3 regions of the Dietzia sp. 179-F 9C3 NHS genome follow, and region 2 is predicted to be linked to each of the others. Evidence: predicted binding sites of a transcription regulator. Region 2 holds the regulator's gene; each other region holds the start of a gene.
What was found. Region 2 encodes LexA, which represses DNA repair genes until DNA is damaged. Its sites were predicted from a motif close to CGAACANNTGTTCG; they were not measured.

Region 1 (6,265 bases), on a different contig from region 2:
GTCGCCGGTGTCGCTCGTGGCCTCGATGAGGTTCATCGCCCCGGTCACCGGCAGCCCCGTGACGTCCCGCAGGTGGTGGATCACCGCCCGCCGGTAGTCCGGCGGGGTGTTGACGCCGGTGCCGATGGCCGTGGCCCCGAGGTTGACGTCGAGCAGCATCCTCGCCGCCGTGCCGAGCACGTGGAGCTCCTCGTCGAGCGTCACCGCGAAGCCGCCGAACTCCTGGCCCAGCGACATGGGGACGGCGTCCTGGAGCTGGGTGCGCCCCATTTTGAGGACGTCGCGGAACTCCTCCGACTTGTCGTAGCACGCCTCCCGCAGCGCGACGATCGCCGGCTCGAGGCGCTCGAGCGCGTGCCACAGCGCGATGCGGAACCCCGTCGGGTACGCGTCGTTGGTGGACTGGGAGCGGTTGACGTCGTCGTTCGGGCTAATGATGTCGTAGGAGCCCTTGGGGTGGCCGAGCCGCTCGAGCGCGAGGTTCGCCAGCACCTCGTTGGTGTTCATGTTGACCGACGTGCCGGCGCCGCCCTGGTAGACGCAGGACGGGAACTGGTCCATGCACCGGCCGTCCTCGAGCACCTCGTCGCAGGCACCGATGATCGCCTCCGCCACCGTCGGGTCGAGCACCTCCATCTCGAGGTTCGCCAGCGCGGCGGCCTTCTTGACCATGACCATGCCGCGGACGAAGTCCGGGATGTCGCTGATCGTGGTGGGCGCGATCGGAAAGTTCTCGATCGCCCGCACGGTGTGCACGCCATAGTAGGCGTCCGCCGGTACCTCCCTTGTGCCGAGCAGGTCCTCTTCGGTTCTGGTCTCGCCCATCGCTGGCCTTCCCGTCGCGGTTCAGCACGGCAGTATCCGACGCCAGCCTAAGCTCACCGGGGCGGCGGTGCAGACGATCGTCGGGGAGTGCCCGCGAACCAGTCCGGTGCGCCCCGGCCCCGCCTAGGCTGAACCCATGAGGCTTCCCGATCTCCCCGGCAGCCTGAGCCTGCTGCGCCGCCTCTATCCCTCCGACGGCCTCACCGGCAGCATCATCGATCGCCGCGAGATCCCGCTCCCCGCGAGCACCTGGCCCGTCTTCGGAGTCGCCTTTCTCGGCTTCGCGACCCCGGTCATCGGGTTCGTCGAGCTCGCGGAGCGGATCACCGACGGCGCCAAGTTGCCCTTCGACCAGCCGGTGATGGAGTGGCTGCAGCAGCGGCACTCGCCCGCCACGACCCGCGCCATGCGGGCCGTCACCCACCTCGGCGGCGTCTGGGCGGTGCCCGCCTTCGCGCTCGCCGCCGCCGGCTACCTGGCCTACGTCCGCGGGAGTCGCCGCCCGGCGGCGCTGCTCACCGTGTCCCTGGTGGGGTCGACGACGATCAATTCCGTTCTCAAGATCATGTACCGACGCGAGCGGCCCACGTTCTTCGCCCACATCGTCCAGGAGAAGAGCTACTCCTTCCCCAGCGGCCACGCCATGGCCAGCGCTGCGCTCGCCGCCTGCGCCGGCGTCCTCGCGTGGAAGACCCCGCTACGCTGGCCCGTCATCGCCGGCTCGGCCGCCTACGTCCCCGCGATCGGCGTCACCCGCATGTACCTCGGTGTGCACTTCCCCAGCGACATCCTCGCCGGCTGGTGCGTGAGCGTCGCGTGGGTAGGCGAGGTCGCCACCATCATGTGGCTCACGGACCGGCTCGACTCCTCCCGCACCGACGTCCACTTCCTCGAGGCCGCGGACACCCGATGAGGATCGGCCTTCTCCGCGGCGACATCACCCGACTGTCCGCCGACGCGGTCGTCAACGCCGCCAAGAGCAGCCTGCTCGGCGGGGGCGGCGTGGACGGCGCGATCCACCGCGCCGGCGGCCCCGCGATCCTCGCTGCCTGCCGCGAGCTGCGCGCCGGCCCGCTCCCCGAGGGCCTGCCCACCGGCCACGCGGTGGCCACCACCGCCGGCGACCTGCCCGCCCGGTGGGTGATCCACACCGTGGGGCCGGTGCACGGCCGCACCCCGGGCGGCGCGGCGCGGCTCGCCGACTGCTATCGGAACAGCCTCGCGGTGGCCGACGAGCTCGGCGCCCGCTCGATCGCGTTCCCGCTCATCTCCGCGGGAGCCTACGGGTGGCCGGTCGAGGACGCGATCCGCACCGCCCTGGGCACCCTCCGCGACGCGGGCGCCACCGTCACCTCCGTCGAGGACGCGACGCTGGTCCTGTTCGACGAGCCGACCCTCCGGCTCGCCGAGTCGCTTCTCTAGATCCGGTCGACGAGCAGCTTGGCGAACGCGGCCGGGTCGGCGAGCGCGCCGCCTTCGGCGAGCACCGCCGCCCCCGCGAGGAGCTTGGCCGACTCGGCCAGTCCGGCGGCGGACGCGTCCTCGGCGTGCTGCGCGCGCAGCCGCTGCACGAGCGGGTGCGAAGGGTTGAGCTCGAGGATCCGCTTGCTCGTGGGCATCTCCATGCCCGACGCCCGGTACATGGCCTCGAGCTGCGGCGTCATGTCGAACTCGTCGCCCACCATGCAGGCGGCCGACTCGGTGAGGCGGTGCGACAGCCGCACCTGCTTGACCTGGTCCGCCAACTCCTCGCCCAGCCACGCGAGCAGGTCGGTGAACTCCTCGGCGTCCGGCTCGTCCGCCTTGTCCTCCGCGTCCGCACCAATCCCGGAGAGGTCCACGTCGCCCTTGGCCACGGACCGCAGGCGCCGGCCCTCGACCTCGCCCACGGCGTCCACCCACACCTCATCGACCGGGTCGGTGAGCACGAGCACCTCGACCCCGCGCGCCCGGAACGCCTCGAGGTGCGGCGAGTTCTCCACCGCCTCCCGACTCCGCCCGGTGAGGTAGTAGATCTCCTCCTGCCCCTCGGCCATGCGCTCGACGTACTCGGCGATCGTGGTCGAGGCCTCGGCCGTCGATTCGAACGTGGCCACGGCGAGCAGCTGGTCGCGCGCGTCGTCGCCGCCGGGCGCCGGGATGAGACCCTCCTTGAGGACGGCCCCGAAGTTGGCCCAGAACGTGCGGAACTCCTCCGGACGGTCGGCCCGGAGCTGCTCGATCGTCTGCAGGACCTTGCGCACCAGGCGTTTGCGGATCGCCCGGATCTGACGGTCCTGCTGCAGGATCTCTCGGGAGACGTTGAGCGAGAGATCCTGGGCGTCGACGATCCCCTTGACGAAGCGCAGGAACGGCGGGACCAGCTCCTCGCAGTCGTCCATGATGAACACACGACGGACGTAGAGCTGCACGCCCCGCTTGGTGTCGGGCGAGAACAGGTCAAACGGCACCTGGCTCGGCAGGAAGAGCAGCGCCTGGTACTCGAACGTGCCCTCCGCCTTGAGCGTGATGGTCTCGAGCGGCTCGTCCCACGCGTGTGACACGTGGCGGTAGAACTCGGCGTACTCCTCGGCGGTCACCTCGGAGCGCGGCTTGGTCCACAGCGCCTTCTGGGAGTTGAGCGTGACGGTCTCCGTCACGGTGTCCTCCGCCTGGGGATCGTTGCCCTCGTCGTCGTCACCCGGGTCCCGGACCCCGGCCTCCGGCGCGGGGCGCTCGACCTCCATGCGGATGGGCCAGGCGATGAAGTCCGAGTACGTCCGCACGACCCGGCGCAGCGTGTGCTCGGCGGTGTAGTCCGGCAGCGCCGCGTCGCCGCCGGCCGGCTTGAGCGCGAGCGTGACGGCGGTTCCCTGCGGCGCGTCGACGGCCTCCTCGATGGTGTACGTGCCCTCGCCGCCGGACTCCCAGCGGGTGCCCGTGGCCTCACCGGCCTTGCGCGTGACGAGCGTGACCGTGTCCGCCACCATGAACGTCGAGTAGAAGCCGATACCGAACTGCCCGATGAGATCGGCCGTGGCCTGCTCGCTCAACTCGCCGGACTCCTGCGCCGCGCGCGCCGCCGCCAGGGCCTCCCGCGCCTGCGCCGTGCCCGACTTGGCGAGCGTGCCGATGAGGTCCACGACCTCGTCGCGGGACATGCCGATGCCGTTGTCGCGAATCGTCAGCGTCCGCGCCGCCGCGTCCGGCTCGAGCTGGATGTGCAGGTCGGTGGTGTCCACCCCGAGGCTCGCGTCCTGGAGGGCGGCCAACCGGAGCTTGTCGAGGGCGTCCGAGGAGTTCGAGACGACCTCACGGAGGAACGTGTCCGGATTCGAGTACACCGAGTGGATCATCAGATCCAGCAACTGGCGGGTCTCGGCCTGGAACTCCCTGGTCTCGGCGGCGGGGCTCATGGCTGTGCGGGTTCCTTTCTCGGGACGCTTCGACGGAACCAACCTATCCGTCGGGTCGGACATTCCCGCCGGGGCCCGGTACACCGCCACCGGCCGTGCCCTGGACGGGGGCTTCAGGGCACCGCAGGTCAGGGCGCGTTCACCAGTGACGGTGGGCGGCCGGGCCGGCCGCCCGCCCGCGGCGGGAGCCACCCCGGTGACCCGGGGGCGCCCAGGACGGGGGGTTCAGGGCACCGCAGGTCATCGCCGGTTCGGTGACGACGACGAGGTGCGCCACCGGCAACACGAGTTCGCTGTCCGACCTCGAACATACGATCGAGTCATGACCACCGCACAGACCTTCACCACCCCCGCCGCCGACGGAACGGCCTCCGCCCCCGAAGGGTTCGTCTACCTCGACACCTCCGGGCTACCCGTGTTGGTCCCCGAGGCCTACGACCGTTGGGGACCGACACAGCAACGCGGCTACCTCGCCCAGCGGCACATCAACGCCGCCGAGGCCCGCTCCGTGACGTACGCCTACGACTGCCTGCGCGAGGCCGGCGACACCGGCCCCGGCGAGATGCCCGACGGCCGGCCCGACGGGCGCGACCCCCACGACATCGCCGCCGCAACCCTCCGCACCGCCATGGCCCTGTCCCGACGTGCCGCCTCCCGCCTGATCGACACCGCCGTGGACTTCACCGAACGACTTCCGCGCTGCCTCGCCCTCCTCACGGCCGGATGGATCGGCCTGTACGCCGCCCACACCATCGCCGAGGAGACCCGCACGGTTGCCGACGAGTACATGCCCGCCCTCGACGCCCTCATCGCCGGACAACTGGCCCCCACCCGCCGACGCACCCACCCGCCCTGTATCGGCCCCCTGCGCAAGATGGTCACCAAGGCCATCCTGCGCACCGACCCCGTCGGCGCCGCCGCCCGCGCCAAGACCGCCGCCCGCGGCCAGGACGTCACCCTGACCCCGGTGGGCGACGATCTGACCGAGATCTCCGCCCTGGTCACTGCCGACACGGGGGCCGAGATCATGGACCGGGTCAACGCCCTGGCCCGCACCGCCGACCCCGACGACCCCCGCAGCATCGGCGAACTCCGCGCCGCCGGCCTGCTGGCCCTGTCCCGTGGCTGGACCAGCCTGCCCGATCCCGACGGAAACCTGCCAGGCGACCCGGACGCCCAGCCCGCCGTCCGCCGCGTCCTGCTGCACCTCTATCACCACGAGGGCACCACCGATCTGGCCGGCTACGGCCCCGTCACCAATCACACCCTGGCCCGTCTGCTGCACACCGCGGAGCCCCGGGTGAGCGACCTCGCCGACCTGGCCGACCGCGCGAGCGCCGCAGCCAGCCGCTACAGCCCCTCCGACGCGCTGCGCCACTTCTGCCAGGGCCGCGACGGCACCTGTGTCTTCCCCGGCTGCCAGGCGGAGGCCACGCACACCGACCTCGACCACATCATCCCGTTCGACCACGACGACCCCGCGGCGGGTGGGCGCACCACCAGCGACGACCTCGGCGGGTTGTGCAGGCACGACCACAACCTCAAGACCGAGGGCATCTGGGTCTACTGGCGCAATCCCGACGGCAGCTATACCTGGGCCCACGGCCCCAACCATCCCGACCCCGACCCCGGTGTCGCCATCACCGTCGAGCCCACCGGTCCCCTGGCCCACCTCGCAGCGCCCCGGGACCCCGAGACCAGCGCCCGCCAACGCCGCGCAGCGGAGGAGGGCGAGACCGGCAGCGCGCGCACGCGCCGCCGGCGCCCGCACCGCCGCGACCGGCGCGCCGAGCAACGCCGACGCCTCCGCGCCGAGGACCACCAGCACCTCCACCCCGACACCGAGGACCCTCCGCCGTTCTGACCGATCGGCAGGTCAGGGCGGGCGGGGATAACCCCGGTCTCCGCCGCTCCGGCCGGTCGTACTTGTTACCGTTTGACCCATGGAGATCAACGGAGCAAGTGCCATCGTCACGGGCGGGGCGTCGGGTATCGGCGCCGCCGTCGTCCGCCGGCTCGCCGCCGCGGGAGCCAAGGTCGTCGTC
Region 2 (6,265 bases):
CAGGATCGGCACGACCGTCGAGCCCCGGGACTTCCGGCCGGACCAGCTGCCCGGCCATCTCCGGATGCGGTTCGAGGTGGTCGATGGCGAGGACGTCGTCGCAGCCGGGACCGACCTCGCCGCGCTCCGCTCCGAGCTCGTGGACCGGGTCCGCGCCACCCTCAACGCCCGCCTCGTGCCGGACGACGGACCACACCGCGCCTGGACGGCGGGCACCGTCGGGGACCTCGCCGAGTCCGTCACGGGAACCGTCGACGGTGTGGAGGTCACCGTCTACCCTGCGCTGCAGGTCCGCCCGGACGGCATCCACCGGATCGCGTGCGCAACCGAGGAGGAGCGTCGCCGGGCGCAGGCCGCCGCGGTGCTCGCCCTGCTCTCACGCGGCCTGGTCTCGCCGACCTCGGTCACACGGGGACGGGCCGTCGAGGAGCGGCTCGCGCTCACCCAGTATCCGCACGGCGGGATCGAGGCACTCGTCGAGGACGCCGCGCTGGCGGCACTCGGCCGGATCATCGCCCGCCGCCGGGGCGCGCCCGTCCTAAGGGCAGCCGAGTTCGCCGAGCTCGAGGCCACTGCTCGCGCCGAGGTTCCCGCCGCGGTGGCCGCCGCGATCACCGCCGCCCTGCCGGCGCTGGTGGAGGCGCAGGCGGTCGCGGCCCGACTCGAGTCCGCGACCCCGGAGGTGCGGGCCGCGGTCGCCCCGTCGGTGGACTTTCTCGTGGGCAAGGGTTTTCTCGCCCGGCACCCCGCCGACGCGCTCGCAGGGTTGGAACGGCACGTCCGGGCGGTCCGGATGCGGCTGGATATGGCGGAGGCGTCACCGGCCCGGCACGCGGAACTCTCCCGCCGCATCGCGGAGTCGGAGGAGGCCGTCGGCACCGCCGTCGCGACCCTGCGTGGCCGGCCGGGGACCGCGCGGACGATCCGGGACCTGCGCTGGATGCTGGCCGAGTACCGGGTGGGGCTCTTCGCCCAGTCGTTGGGGACCGCAAGGCCGGTCTCGGCCGAGCGCATCGACCGGGCGATCTCCGCCGCCCTGGCGTCCCGGGCCGGGCGCTGAGGTGGCGGCCTACCCGGACGCCACCCGTTCGCGGCGCTCGCGGAGCGCGATGATCTCGCGCTCGAAATCCGCTGCGGAGCTGAACTGTTTGTAGACGGAGGCGAACCGCAGGTAGGCCACCTCGTCGAGATCCTGGAGGGGACCGAGGATCGCGAGCCCGATCTCGTGCGCCGGGACCTCCGACGCACCCCCGGACCTAACGGTGTCCTCCACCTGCTGGGCGAGGCGCCGCAACGCGTCCTCGTCCACGTCACGACCCTGGCATGCCCGTCGCACGCCCTGCACGACCTTTTCCCGACTGAACGGCTCGGTCACACCGTTACGCTTGAGCACCGACAGCAGCGGGGTCTCGAGGGTCGTGAACCGTCGACCGCAGTGCGAGCACTCCCGGCGCCTGCGGATGGCCTGCCCGTCATCGGCGGACCGCGAGTCGATCACCCGCAGATCCTCGTGGTGACACGTCGGGCAGTACATCCCCACACCGCCCTTCTTCGACCGGGTCCGCGCGCACCCTCCCGGGAGCACGGGACCTGGCGCGGGGGCGGCGGTCGGCCACCCCACGACCATTCTAGGAGGCCCGGACACCGATCACGCGTAGGCGGGGCCGCCGATGAACGCCAGCGCGAGCACCATGAGCAGTCCCACGATCACACCGCAGGCGACGAGGACCCACGCGGGGACGTCGTCCACGACCGCGGCGGGCGCCACCCGCGACGGTCGGCACGCCCGCACCCCGGCCCCCGCCGACGACCGCGATCCGGCGGGTCGGGTCCGGGCAGCCGGTCGCGCACCCGACACGGTCGGTGCGGCGCCCAGCACCCGCACCGAAGACGCCGGACGGTTTGCGGTACGCGCACTCGCGGCGGCGGGGATTCGGGGGGCCGCGAGGCGGCGATCCACCCGGTGATCTGCGGCGCAGACCCCGGTCCAGCGCACGGGAGAGACTGACGGAGGCAGTTCCAGGACGGTCATGACGGCTCCCTACTCGATATGTTGTACGAACACTGTTCGCACACTCATGGCACATCTGTTCGATTTCGAACTCGTCTAGAGTTGTAGCACGCGGGTCCGACAGAGTCATCCCGCGGAGCGCAACTTTCTCGAACAGGTGTGTGGCGCACCCGACCGTCACGCGCTAGGGTAGAAGTCGATTCGCCGTCGAACACGCATTCGCTGAAGGGACTGCCGACATGGCCAAGCCGGACTTCGAGGCACTGACGCCGCGCCAGAAGAGCGTCCTCCTCCACATCCACGACACGGTGCGCAACCGTGGTTACCCGCCGAGCATCCGGGAGATCGGGGACGCCGTGGGTCTCCAGTCGACCTCGTCCGTCGCCCACCAGCTGCGCACTCTCGAGAAGAAGGGCTTCCTCACCCGCGATCCGCACAAGCCCCGGGCGGTCGACGTCCACGGGGTTCCCGGGCAGCGGTCCCGCGGCCGCCGTCCCGCGGCACCGGAGGCGGCCCGGCCCAGCGGCTCCGTCGAGCCCGTGTACGTCCCGGTCCTCGGTCGGATCGCCGCCGGCGGCCCGATCCTCGCCGAGCAGGCCGTGGAGGAGGTCCTCCCGCTCCCCTCGGATCTGGTGGGGTCGGGGGAGCTCTTCATGCTCCGCGTGGTCGGTGAGTCCATGATCGACGCGGCCATCTGCGACGGCGACTACGTGGTGGTACGCCGCCAGAACGTGGCGGACAACGGGGAGATCGTGGCCGCCCTCATCGACGGCGAGGCGACCGTCAAGGTCTTCAAGAAGGACTCGACCGGCGTCTGGCTCCTGCCGCGGAACGAGTCGTTCAGCCCCATCCCGGGCGAGCACGCGACGGTGCTCGGCAAGGTGGTCACGGTGTTCCGCAAGCTCTGACCCGTTTCACCCCGGCGCCGCCGGCACCGTCCGCCGGTCAGTCGGCGCCGTCGTGTGTGGCGCCCTCGGCGAACTCCGACAACTCGCCTGCGATGGAGGCGGGAAGCCGCACCACGATCCGGGTGCCGGACTCGGTGTACTCCTCGTGGACCACCGCACCCTCCGCGTGTACCCGGGAGACGACGTCGCCGCGCTGATACGGCACGACCAGGGCCACCTCGACGTCGCCCTCGGCGATGATCTCCATGATCCGCGTCAGCAATTCGTCGATGCCCTCGCCCGTCACAGCCGAGACGAAGACCGCCTCGGGAAGGGCGTGGTGTAGCTCGGTGAGCACAACGGGATCGGCGGTGTCGATCTTGTTGATCACCACGAGTTCCCGCGGGTGTTCGGCGTTCTGCTCGGCTACCACGTCGTTGACGACCATGCGGACGGCCTCGATCTGCTTGAGGGGGAAGGGGTCGGATCCGTCCACCACGTGGAGCAGCAACTCGGAGTCCACGACTTCCTCGAGTGTGGACCGGAACGCTTCGACTAGCTGGGTGGGTAGGTGCCGCACGAACCCCACTGTGTCGGTGAACACCACCATGCGGCCGTCGGGCAGCTCCGCCCGCCGCGTGGTGGGGTCGAGGGTCGCGAACAGGGCGTTCTGCACCAGGACGCCCGCACCTGTGACCCGGTTGAGCAGGCTGGATTTTCCCGCGTTGGTGTAGCCGGCGATCGCGATCGAGGGCACCGGCGTCGCGCGTCGACGGTGCCGCTTGGTGTCGCGGGCCTGCTTCATGCCCTTGATCTCGCGGCGCAGCCGCGCCATCCGCTCGCGGATGCGCCGCCGGTCGGTTTCGATCTTGGTCTCACCCGGACCGCGCAGGCCCACGCCGCCGTTGCTGCCGGCCCGTCCGCCGGCCTGCCGAGACAGCGCCTCACCCCAGCCGCGCAGCCGGGGCAGCATGTACTCCATCTGGGCCAGGGAGACCTGCGCCTTGCCCTCGCGGCTCGTGGCATGCTGCGCGAAGATGTCCAGGATGAGTGCGGTCCGGTCGATCACCTTGACGTTGACCGCCTTTTCCAGGGCGATGAGCTGGCCGGGGGTCAGCTCACCGTCGCAGATCACGGTGTCCGCGCCCGTCGCCGCGATGACGTCCTTGAGTTCGCTGGTCTTGCCCGAGCCGATGTAGGTGGACGGGTCCGGCTTGTCGCGCCGCTGGATCAGCGCCTCGCACACCTCGGATCCGGCGGTCTCGGCGAGCTGGGCCAGCTCGACCATCGCCGCCTCGGCGCGCGCTGCAGAGCCCTCTGTCCACACTCCCACGAGCACCACGCGTTCGAGTCGCAGCTGGCGGTACTCGGCGTCGATGACGTCCTGGAGCTCGGTGGACAGCCCGGCGACGCGCCGCAGAGAGGACCGTTCCTCGAGCAGGAGCTCACCCGTCGAAGGATCGTCGAGGAATCGGGAGCGGGCGGGGGTCTTGCCGTTGTCTGTAGTCATTCCCCTCGATCTTCTCACAGGTCCGGGACCACGGGTCCCCGACCACCGGTAGAACGTGCCCTCGGCGACCAGTCGCGAAGGTCCGGTGAGCCTGGAGCCGTCGCCGGTGAGAGCCACCTCGACCTCGCCGCCGGGGACGACCACGGTCACCTCCCCCGAGTCCCGGCCGACATCGGCGAGCGCCGCCACCGCCGTGGCGACGATGCCCGTCCCGCAGGACTGCGTCTCCCCCGCCCCCCGCTCGTGGACGCGCATCGAGACACGCCCGGCCTCCAGCGGCGTGGCGACCTCCACATTGACCCCCTCGGGGAAGAAGTCGGTGTCAAACCGGGGCGACTCGTGCACCGGGAGCGCGGCGAGCGCCGCGGCGTCCAGTCCCGGGACGACGCAGGCCAGATGAGGGTTTCCCATATCGACGGCAACGCCGGCGAACGAACGACCCCCGAACTCGGCTGTCGAGACCCCGAGCAGGCCGGGGCGCCCCATGTCGACACGCACGACGGCGTCGTCGCCCGTGTGGGTGAGCACCTCCGCCGGTCGCGGACCCGAGCGCGTACCGACCGGGACCACGCCGGCCGGGGCCCTCCCCGTGGCCACGAGGGCGTGGGCGAACACCCGGACCCCGTTGCCGCACATCTCGGCGATCGAACCGTCCGCGTTGCGGTAGTCCATGAACCAGTCCGCGGGGCCCACGCCGTCGGGCAGCACGTCGAGCACGCCCCGGGCGACGAGCGCACCGCCGGTGGCGATCCGCAGCACACCGTCGGCACCGATCCCCGCCCGCCGGTCACACAGGACGCGCACGAGGTCGGCGTCCAGGTCCACGGCCGCGTCGTCGTCGGGCAGGATCACGAAGTCGTTGAGCGTTCCGTGTCCCTTGAGGAAGGGCAGGCCCGCCCGGTCGACGGCCAGCTGGTCGGTGGTCATGACCTCCGATGGTAACGAAGACACCCGCAGCGTTCCGCGATGCGGAATCGGCAGGTGAAGCGCGGGTCGTCGCGCACTACAGTCAGGAGAGACAACGGTCCCCTATGTCAGGAGAGCATCGATGACCGAGCGCATCACCGTCGGCGGAATCCAGGTGGACGAGGTCCTGTACGAGTTCGTCAACACCGAGGCCCTTCCCGGCACCGGGATCGACCAGGACGCCTTCTGGGCCGGCACAGCGGAGATCTTCGCCGATCTCGCCCCCCGCAACCGGGAGCTGCTCGCCAAGCGCGACAGCCTGCAGCAGCAGATCGACGAGTGGCACCGCGCCAACCCCGGCCCGGTGGACGCCGCCGCGTACAAGGAGTTCCTCACCGGGATCGGCTACCTGCTCCCGCAGCCCGAGGGCGTCACCGCCACCACCGAGAACGTCGACGACGAGATCGCGGTCATTGCCGGCCCGCAGCTCGTGGTGCCGATCCTCAACGCGCGGTTCGCCCTCAACGCCGCCAACGCCCGCTGGGGCTCGCTGTACGACGCGCTCTACGGGACGGACGCCATCAGCGAGGAGGGTGGCGCCGCGAAGGGCGACTCGTACAACAAGGTGCGCGGCGACAAGGTGATCGCCTGGGCCCGTGAGTTCCTCGACGAGGCCGCGCCGCTCGAGTCGGCCTCGCACGCGGACGCCACCGGCTACGCGGTGGTCGACGGCGCGCTGCAGGTGACCCTGGGCCGTGGGGAGACCGTCGGGCTCAAGGACCCGGCCCAGCTCGTCGGCCTGCTCGGTGACGCCGCCGCACCGACCAACGTCCTGCTCCGTAACAACGGCCTGCACATCGACATCCAGATCGACCCCGACTCCCCCATCGGCTCTACCGATGCCGCGGGCGTCAAGGACGTGGTGCTCGAGTCCGCGGTCACCACGATCAT
Region 3 (6,265 bases), on a different contig from region 2:
GCAGATCGAGGTGCTCGCCGAGCTGAACCGCACCTTGCCGGTGCAGTTCATGGCCGACGAGTCCGTCCAGTCCCCGCACGATGCCCTCGAGGTGGTGCGCCGCGACGCCGCCGGCGTCATCGCGGTCAAGACCACCAAGCTCGGCGGCCTCACGCGCGGCAAGGAGACCGTCGCCATCGCGCGCGCGGCCGGCGTCGCCTGCCACGCCGCCACGTCGCTCGAGGGCCCGATCGGCACGGTCGCCTCGCTGCACCTGGCGTGCGCCGAGCCCGGCTTCACCTACGGGTCCGAGCTCTTCGGTCCGCTGCTGCTGGCCGAGACGTACGTGACCACGCCCATCCGCTACGAGGCCGGTCGGGTCCATCTGCCCGAGGGCCCGGGCCTGGGCGTGGAGATCGACCACGACGCCGTCGAGAAGTTCACCCGCCACTGAGTCCGCGGCCCGGGGCCGCGCTGGTCCCGGGCGGGGCTCCGTCGGGGCCCGCCCACCACACCCGTAGAGAAGGAGGCCCGTCATGGCCCTGTTCCACGTCCGCATGGACGTCAAGATCCCCCACGACCTCGACCCCGAGGTGCGCGCCGAGACCGTCGCCCGCGAGAAGGCCTACAGCCAGGAGCTGCAGCGTTCCGGCACGTGGCGCGAGCTCTGGCGCATCGTTGGCCAGTACTCCAACATCTCGATCTTCGACGTGGAGTCCGCCGACGAGCTGCACGAGCTCCTCCAGGGGCTGCCGCTGTTCCCGTACATGGACATCGAGGTCATGGCGCTGACGCGGCACCCCTCGCGCATCGAGGACTGACACGCCGGGCATCCGCCCCCGCAACCGCCACGGCCGCGTACCCGTCGAGGGTGCGCGGCCGTGGCGTCGGCGCCAGTGGCTGTGGCGTCGGTACGTGCCGGCCCGTGCCCGAGCGCACAACCTCAGCCGGGCATCATCCGAGTGGTCTCCGGGCTGGTGTTGTGCAATCGGTGGGGGCGGATGCTGTGCATTCGGTGGATCAGACGCGCTCGAATACCGCCGCCAGGCCCTGGCCACCGCCGATGCACATGGTCTCCAGGCCCCACTGCGCGTCCCGGTGGACCATCTCGCGGGAGAGGGTCGCGAGCATCCGGGCACCGGTCGCGCCGACGGGATGGCCGAGAGAGATGCCGGAACCGTGCGGGTTGAGGTGCTCGGAAGCCGGATCGATGTCCCATTCACGCATAACGGCCAGAGCCTGCGCGGCGAACGCCTCGTTGAGTTCGATGACGTCCATGTCGGCCAGCGTGAGACCCAGCCGGTCGAGTGCCTTGGCGGTCGCTGGGACCGGACCGATGCCCATGGTCTCCGGGGCGACGCCCGCGACGGCCCAGGAGGCCAGACGCACGATCGGGGTCAGGCTGAGAGTTGCCGCCCTGTCGGCGGTGGTCACCACGCACATCGCGGCGCCGTCGTTCTGACCGGAGGCGTTGCCGGCGGTGACGGTGGCCCCGGAGTCCGCACGTCCCATGATCGGGCGCAGCTCAGCAAGCGCCTCCACGCTGGAGTCCGCACGCGGGTGCTCGTCGGTGTCTACGACCAGGTCGTCACCCTTGCGCTGCGGGATGGTGACCGGGACGATCTCCTCGCCGAACGCGCCGGAACGCTGTGCGGCGACCGCCCGTTGGTGTGACTGGACGGCCAGACGGTCCTGCTCCTCGCGGCCGATCCCGTACTCGCGCCGGAGGTTCTCGGCGGTCTCGATCATCCCGCCGTCGATGACGTGGGACAGCCCGCCGACGGTCGTGCGGGCCCGGCCCAGGCGATCGACCAGCGAAATGCCGTCGCCCTTGATCCCCCACCGCGGGGACGGGCTGGCGTAGAACTCCACCTGGCTCATGGACTCCACGCCACCTGCCACCACGAGATCCATGCCGCCGGAGGCCACCTGGAGCGCGCCCGTGATGATCGCCTGGAGGCCGGAACCGCAGCGACGGTCGAGCTGCATGCCCGGCACGTCGATCCCCAGCGGGGAGTCGAGCGCGGCGATGCGCCCGATCGCCGGCCCCTCGCCGCTCGGTGACCCCTGGCCCAGGATGACGTCGTCGACGTCGGCGCCGGTCAGGCCGGTGCGCTCGATGAGAGCGGTGAGCAGACCGGTCGCGAGGGTGTTCGCGTCGAGGTCGCGGAACACCCCTCCGAATCGTCCGACGGGGGTGCGTAGGGGTTGGCAGATGACGACATCACGCATGGGTGCTCCTCGGCACGGGGTCAGCGGTTGACGATGGCGAGATCGGCCGACAGCGCGCGCGCCGTGGCCAGCAGCTCGGGTATGAGCTCCTCGTGGAGTTGCTCGGGTGAGTATCTGGCGGCATGAGTGGAAACGTTGAGCGCGGCCCGGACCGCGCCGCTGCGGTCGTGGACCGGCGCCGCGACCGATCGGAGGCCGGGTTCGAGCTCCTGGTCGACCACGCACCAGCCCTGTTCGGCCACCCGCGACAGTTCGGCGCGCAGCGCACCCTGGTCGGCGAGCCCGTGGGGGGTCAGTGCCCGCAGATCCGTCGCGTCGAGGTAGGCGTCGAGATCGTCGGCGGGAAGGGCGGCGAGCAGAACCCGCCCCATCGACGTCGCGTACGCGGGGAACCGGGTCCCGATGGTGATGCCGATGGTCATGATGCGGCGGACCTGAACGCGACCGACGTAGACGATGTCGGCGCCGTCGAGCACCGCGACCGACGACGACTCGCCCAGACGGGAACTGAGCTTCTCCAGATGCGGCTGGGCGAGGTCGGTCAGGGGGAGGGCGGACAGGTAGCTGTAGCCGAGGTCGAGAACCCGGGGGGTCAACCAGAAGACGGAATCGGCGGTGTCGACGTAACCCAGCTCGACGAGCGTGTGCAGGAATCGGCGGGCGGTCGCCCGGGTCAGCCCGGTGTTGCGCGCGACGTCACTGAGGCTCTGTCGGGGCCGGCGGGCGTCGAACGCGCGGATCACCGACAGCCCGCGGGCGAGGGACTGGACGAAGTCGGGGGAGGCAGAGCGGTCGGATTCGACGGTGGCTTCCGCGGAGGTGCTCACGCCGTCGTCGCCTGTCACTCCGACTCCTTCTGTCCGGCGGCGGTCAGATGGGCTCGCAGCTGCTCGGTGACGCGCTCGGGGATCTCGACGGTGGGGACGTGCGCGGCGGGGGAGAGGGTGACGAACTCCGAGCCCGGCACGCCGTCGGCGATCTCCTCGAGCACCTCGGGCGGGGTCGAGGGGTCCTCGTCACCGGCGAGGACGAGGGTGGGGCACGTGATGCGGCCGAGATCGGCGCGGTTGTCCCAGCCGGACAGGGCGTCGCAGGCTGCCGCGTACCCCTCGGCCGGGGTGGCGAGGACCATCTCGCGCAGACGGGTCACCAGTTCGGGGTCGGCCTGCGCGCGCGCGGATGTGATCCACCGGGCGATGACGGCGTCGGCCACAGCGGCGGTGCCGCCCTCGCGAACCGCGGTGGCCCGCTCGACCCATCCTGCCGGCTCGCCGAACCTGGCCGCCGTGCACAGCAGGGCCGTCGACCGCACCCGCGGGGCCTCGTGGACGGCGAGCCACTGTGCCACCGCGCCGCCCAGGGAGAGGCCGACGACGTGGAATCGGTCAATTGAGAGCGAGTCGAGGAGGGCAGTGACGTCGCCGGCGAGATCGGCAATGGTGCACGGCCCGGGGACGACCTCCGAGCCACCATGGCCGCGGTGGTCGATCGCCACCACGGTGTGGTCACCCGCCAGGTCGCGGACTTGCGCGTCCCACATGGAGCGGTCGGAACCGAGCGATCCGAGCAGGACCACGACGGGGGTGTCCGCGGAGCGGGGTCCGCTTACCGCGTGGGACAGGGTGGCGGGCATTGACTCGTCCTTTCCTCGATCGGCGTTCGTGGGTGGTTCGAAACCGTGCCCGGGAGCCCGGGCGGGCTCGATCCGGGCCCTCATGTGTTCCACGATACGCCGCGCTGGTGCGAAAGGCGAACAGTTGTACAAGATGCGAACACACGCTATCGTATGTGACATGACCAACAAGATCTATTCCTCGGCCGCCGAGGCAGTCGCGGACATCCCGGACGGCGCGTCCCTGGCCGTGGGCGGGTTCGGTCTGGTCGGCATCCCCGCCGTCCTCATCGACGCCCTCCTCGTGCAGGGCGCCACGGACTTGAGCACCGTGAGCAACAACTGCGGCACAGACGGCTTCGGCCTCGGCAAGCTGCTCGAGGCGCACCGCATCACGCGGACCACCGCCTCCTACGTGGGCGCCAACAAGGAGTTCGCCCGCCAGTACCTCTCCGGCGAGCTCGAGGTGGAACTCACCCCACAGGGCACGCTCGCCGAGCGCATGCGCGCCGGCGGCGCCGGCATCCCCGCCTTCTATACGCCGGCCGGCGTCGGCACGATGGTCGCCGAGGGGGGCCTGCCGCTCCGGTATGACGGCGAGGGTGGCGTCGCCAAGGCCTCCGAGCCCAAGGAGGTCCGGGTGTTCGACGGCGAGCAGTACGTCCTCGAACGCTCGATCGTCACCGACTTCGCCCTGGTCCACGCCCACAAGGCGGACACCGCCGGCAACCTTCAGTTCCGCGGCACGGCCCGGAACTTCAACCCCGACGTGGCCATGGCCGGGCGCATCACGATCGTCCAGGCCGAACAGGTCGTCGAGCCGGGTGGGATCGACCCGGCGGACGTGCACGTCCCCGGCATCTTCGTCCAACGCATCGTCGAGGTCTGCCGCCAGGAGACCGGCGTCGAGATCGAGAAGCTGAGCACCACCGGGGAGGAGCGGTCATGAGTTGGACCCACGAGCAGATGGCGGCCCGCATCGCCGCCGACTTCACCGACGGCCAGTACGTCAACCTCGGCATCGGCATGCCGACCCTCATCCCGGACCACGTCCCGGCCGGCGTCGAGGTGACGCTGCACTCGGAGAACGGCATACTCGGCGTGGGCCCGTACCCGACGCGCGAGCAACTCGACCCCGAGATGATCAACGCCGGCAAGGAGACCATCACCGCGGCGGCGGGGGCGGCGTTCTTCTCCTCGTCGGAGTCGTTCGCCATGATCCGCGGCGGCCACGTCGACGTGGCTGTGCTCGGCGCCATGCAGGTCTCGCAGCACGGCGACCTGAGCAACTGGATGATCCCGGGCGCCATGGTCAAGGGCATGGGCGGCGCGATGGACCTCGTCCACGGCGCCGGCCGCGTCATCGTGATGATGGACCACGTCACCCGCAAGGGTGAGCTCAAGCTCCTGCAGGAGAACACGCTGCCGTACACCGGCAAGGCCTGCGTCCAGCGGATCGTCACCGACCTGTGCGTCCTCGACGTCACCGACGAGGGCTTCCGCCTGGTCGAGCTCGCCCCGGACGTGACGCTCGAGGAGGTCCGCGCCAAGACCGGCGCCGAGGTCCACGCCGACTGACCGCCCCGCTCCCCAGGTGAACAGGGGGTGGCCGGTGCTCCGCGGGCCCGCGCGACGGGGTCGTCCCTCACTAGGGTGGGGGCCGACCCCGTCGTCGTATGAGGAAGGCCCCCACACATGACCTCGACCGCCCCGGTCACCGTCACCGTCACCGGCGCCGCCGGCCAGATCGCGTACTCGCTGCTGTTCCGGCTCGCCGCGGGCGAGGTCTACGGCGCGGACACCCCGATCCGCCTGCGCCTGCTCGAGATCCCGTCCGCGGTCGGCGCGGCGGAGGGCGTGGCCATGGAACTCGACGACTGCGCGTTCTCCACGCTCGCGTCGATCGACATCACGGACGAGCCGAACGCCGGCTTCGAGGGCGCCAACGCGGCCTTCCTCGTGGGCGCCAAGCCGCGCGGCAAGGGCATGGAGCGCGCGGACCTGCTCACCGCCAACGGCGCGATCTTCCGCGACCAGGGCAAGGCGATCAACGACCACGCGGCCGAGGACGTGCGCGTCCTCGTCGTGGGCAATCCCGCCAACACCAACGCCTACATCGCGCACCGCCACGCGCCCGACGTCCCGGCGGGCCGGTTCACCGCACTCATGCGCCTGGACCACAACCGGGCGCTGAGCCAGCTGGCCACCCGCCTCGGCGCGCCGGTCGGCGAGCTCGACGGCGCCGTCGTCTGGGGCAACCACTCGGCCACGCAGTTCCCCGACGTCTCCTACCTCACCCGCCGGGGCGAGCCCGTCACCGCCGGGATCGGCGAGACGTGGCTCACCGACACCTTCATCCCCAAGGTCGCCAAGCGCGGCGCGGAGATCATCGCGGTGCGCGGCTCCTCCTCCGCGGCGTCGGCCGCGGGCGCGTCGATCGAC

Region 1: a site for LexA is predicted at 4,525-4,538, ahead of ACH0BZ_RS05095 (DUF222 domain-containing protein). Genes of this name have one in related genera too.
Region 3: a site for LexA is predicted at 3,962-3,975, ahead of ACH0BZ_RS07685 (CoA transferase subunit A). Genes of this name have one in related genera too.

The regions. Positions count from the first base shown of each region.
Region 1 is NZ_JBIQES010000003.1:116,058-122,322, reverse strand. It holds gene aspA (aspartate ammonia-lyase) at 1-825, opposite strand, end outside; gene ACH0BZ_RS05110 (phosphatase PAP2 family protein) at 962-1,738, shown strand; gene ACH0BZ_RS05105 (O-acetyl-ADP-ribose deacetylase) at 1,735-2,247, shown strand; gene htpG (molecular chaperone HtpG) at 2,244-4,220, opposite strand; gene ACH0BZ_RS05095 (DUF222 domain-containing protein) at 4,543-6,084, shown strand; gene ACH0BZ_RS05090 (SDR family NAD(P)-dependent oxidoreductase) at 6,164-6,265, shown strand, end outside.
Region 2 is NZ_JBIQES010000002.1:237,451-243,715, forward strand. It holds gene hrpA (ATP-dependent RNA helicase HrpA) at 1-1,060, shown strand, start outside; gene nrdR (transcriptional regulator NrdR) at 1,070-1,534, opposite strand; gene lexA (transcriptional repressor LexA) at 2,251-2,919, shown strand; gene hflX (GTPase HflX) at 2,957-4,408, opposite strand; partial or broken gene dapF (diaminopimelate epimerase) at 4,472-5,335, opposite strand; gene ACH0BZ_RS03475 (malate synthase G) at 5,457-6,265, shown strand, end outside.
Region 3 is NZ_JBIQES010000005.1:40,224-46,488, forward strand. It holds gene ACH0BZ_RS07660 (muconate/chloromuconate family cycloisomerase) at 1-433, shown strand, start outside; gene catC (muconolactone Delta-isomerase) at 516-800, shown strand; gene ACH0BZ_RS07670 (acetyl-CoA C-acetyltransferase) at 1,000-2,211, opposite strand; gene ACH0BZ_RS07675 (IclR family transcriptional regulator) at 2,232-3,038, opposite strand; gene pcaD (3-oxoadipate enol-lactonase) at 3,053-3,844, opposite strand; gene ACH0BZ_RS07685 (CoA transferase subunit A) at 4,005-4,772, shown strand; gene ACH0BZ_RS07690 (3-oxoacid CoA-transferase subunit B) at 4,769-5,401, shown strand; gene ACH0BZ_RS07695 (malate dehydrogenase) at 5,519-6,265, shown strand, end outside.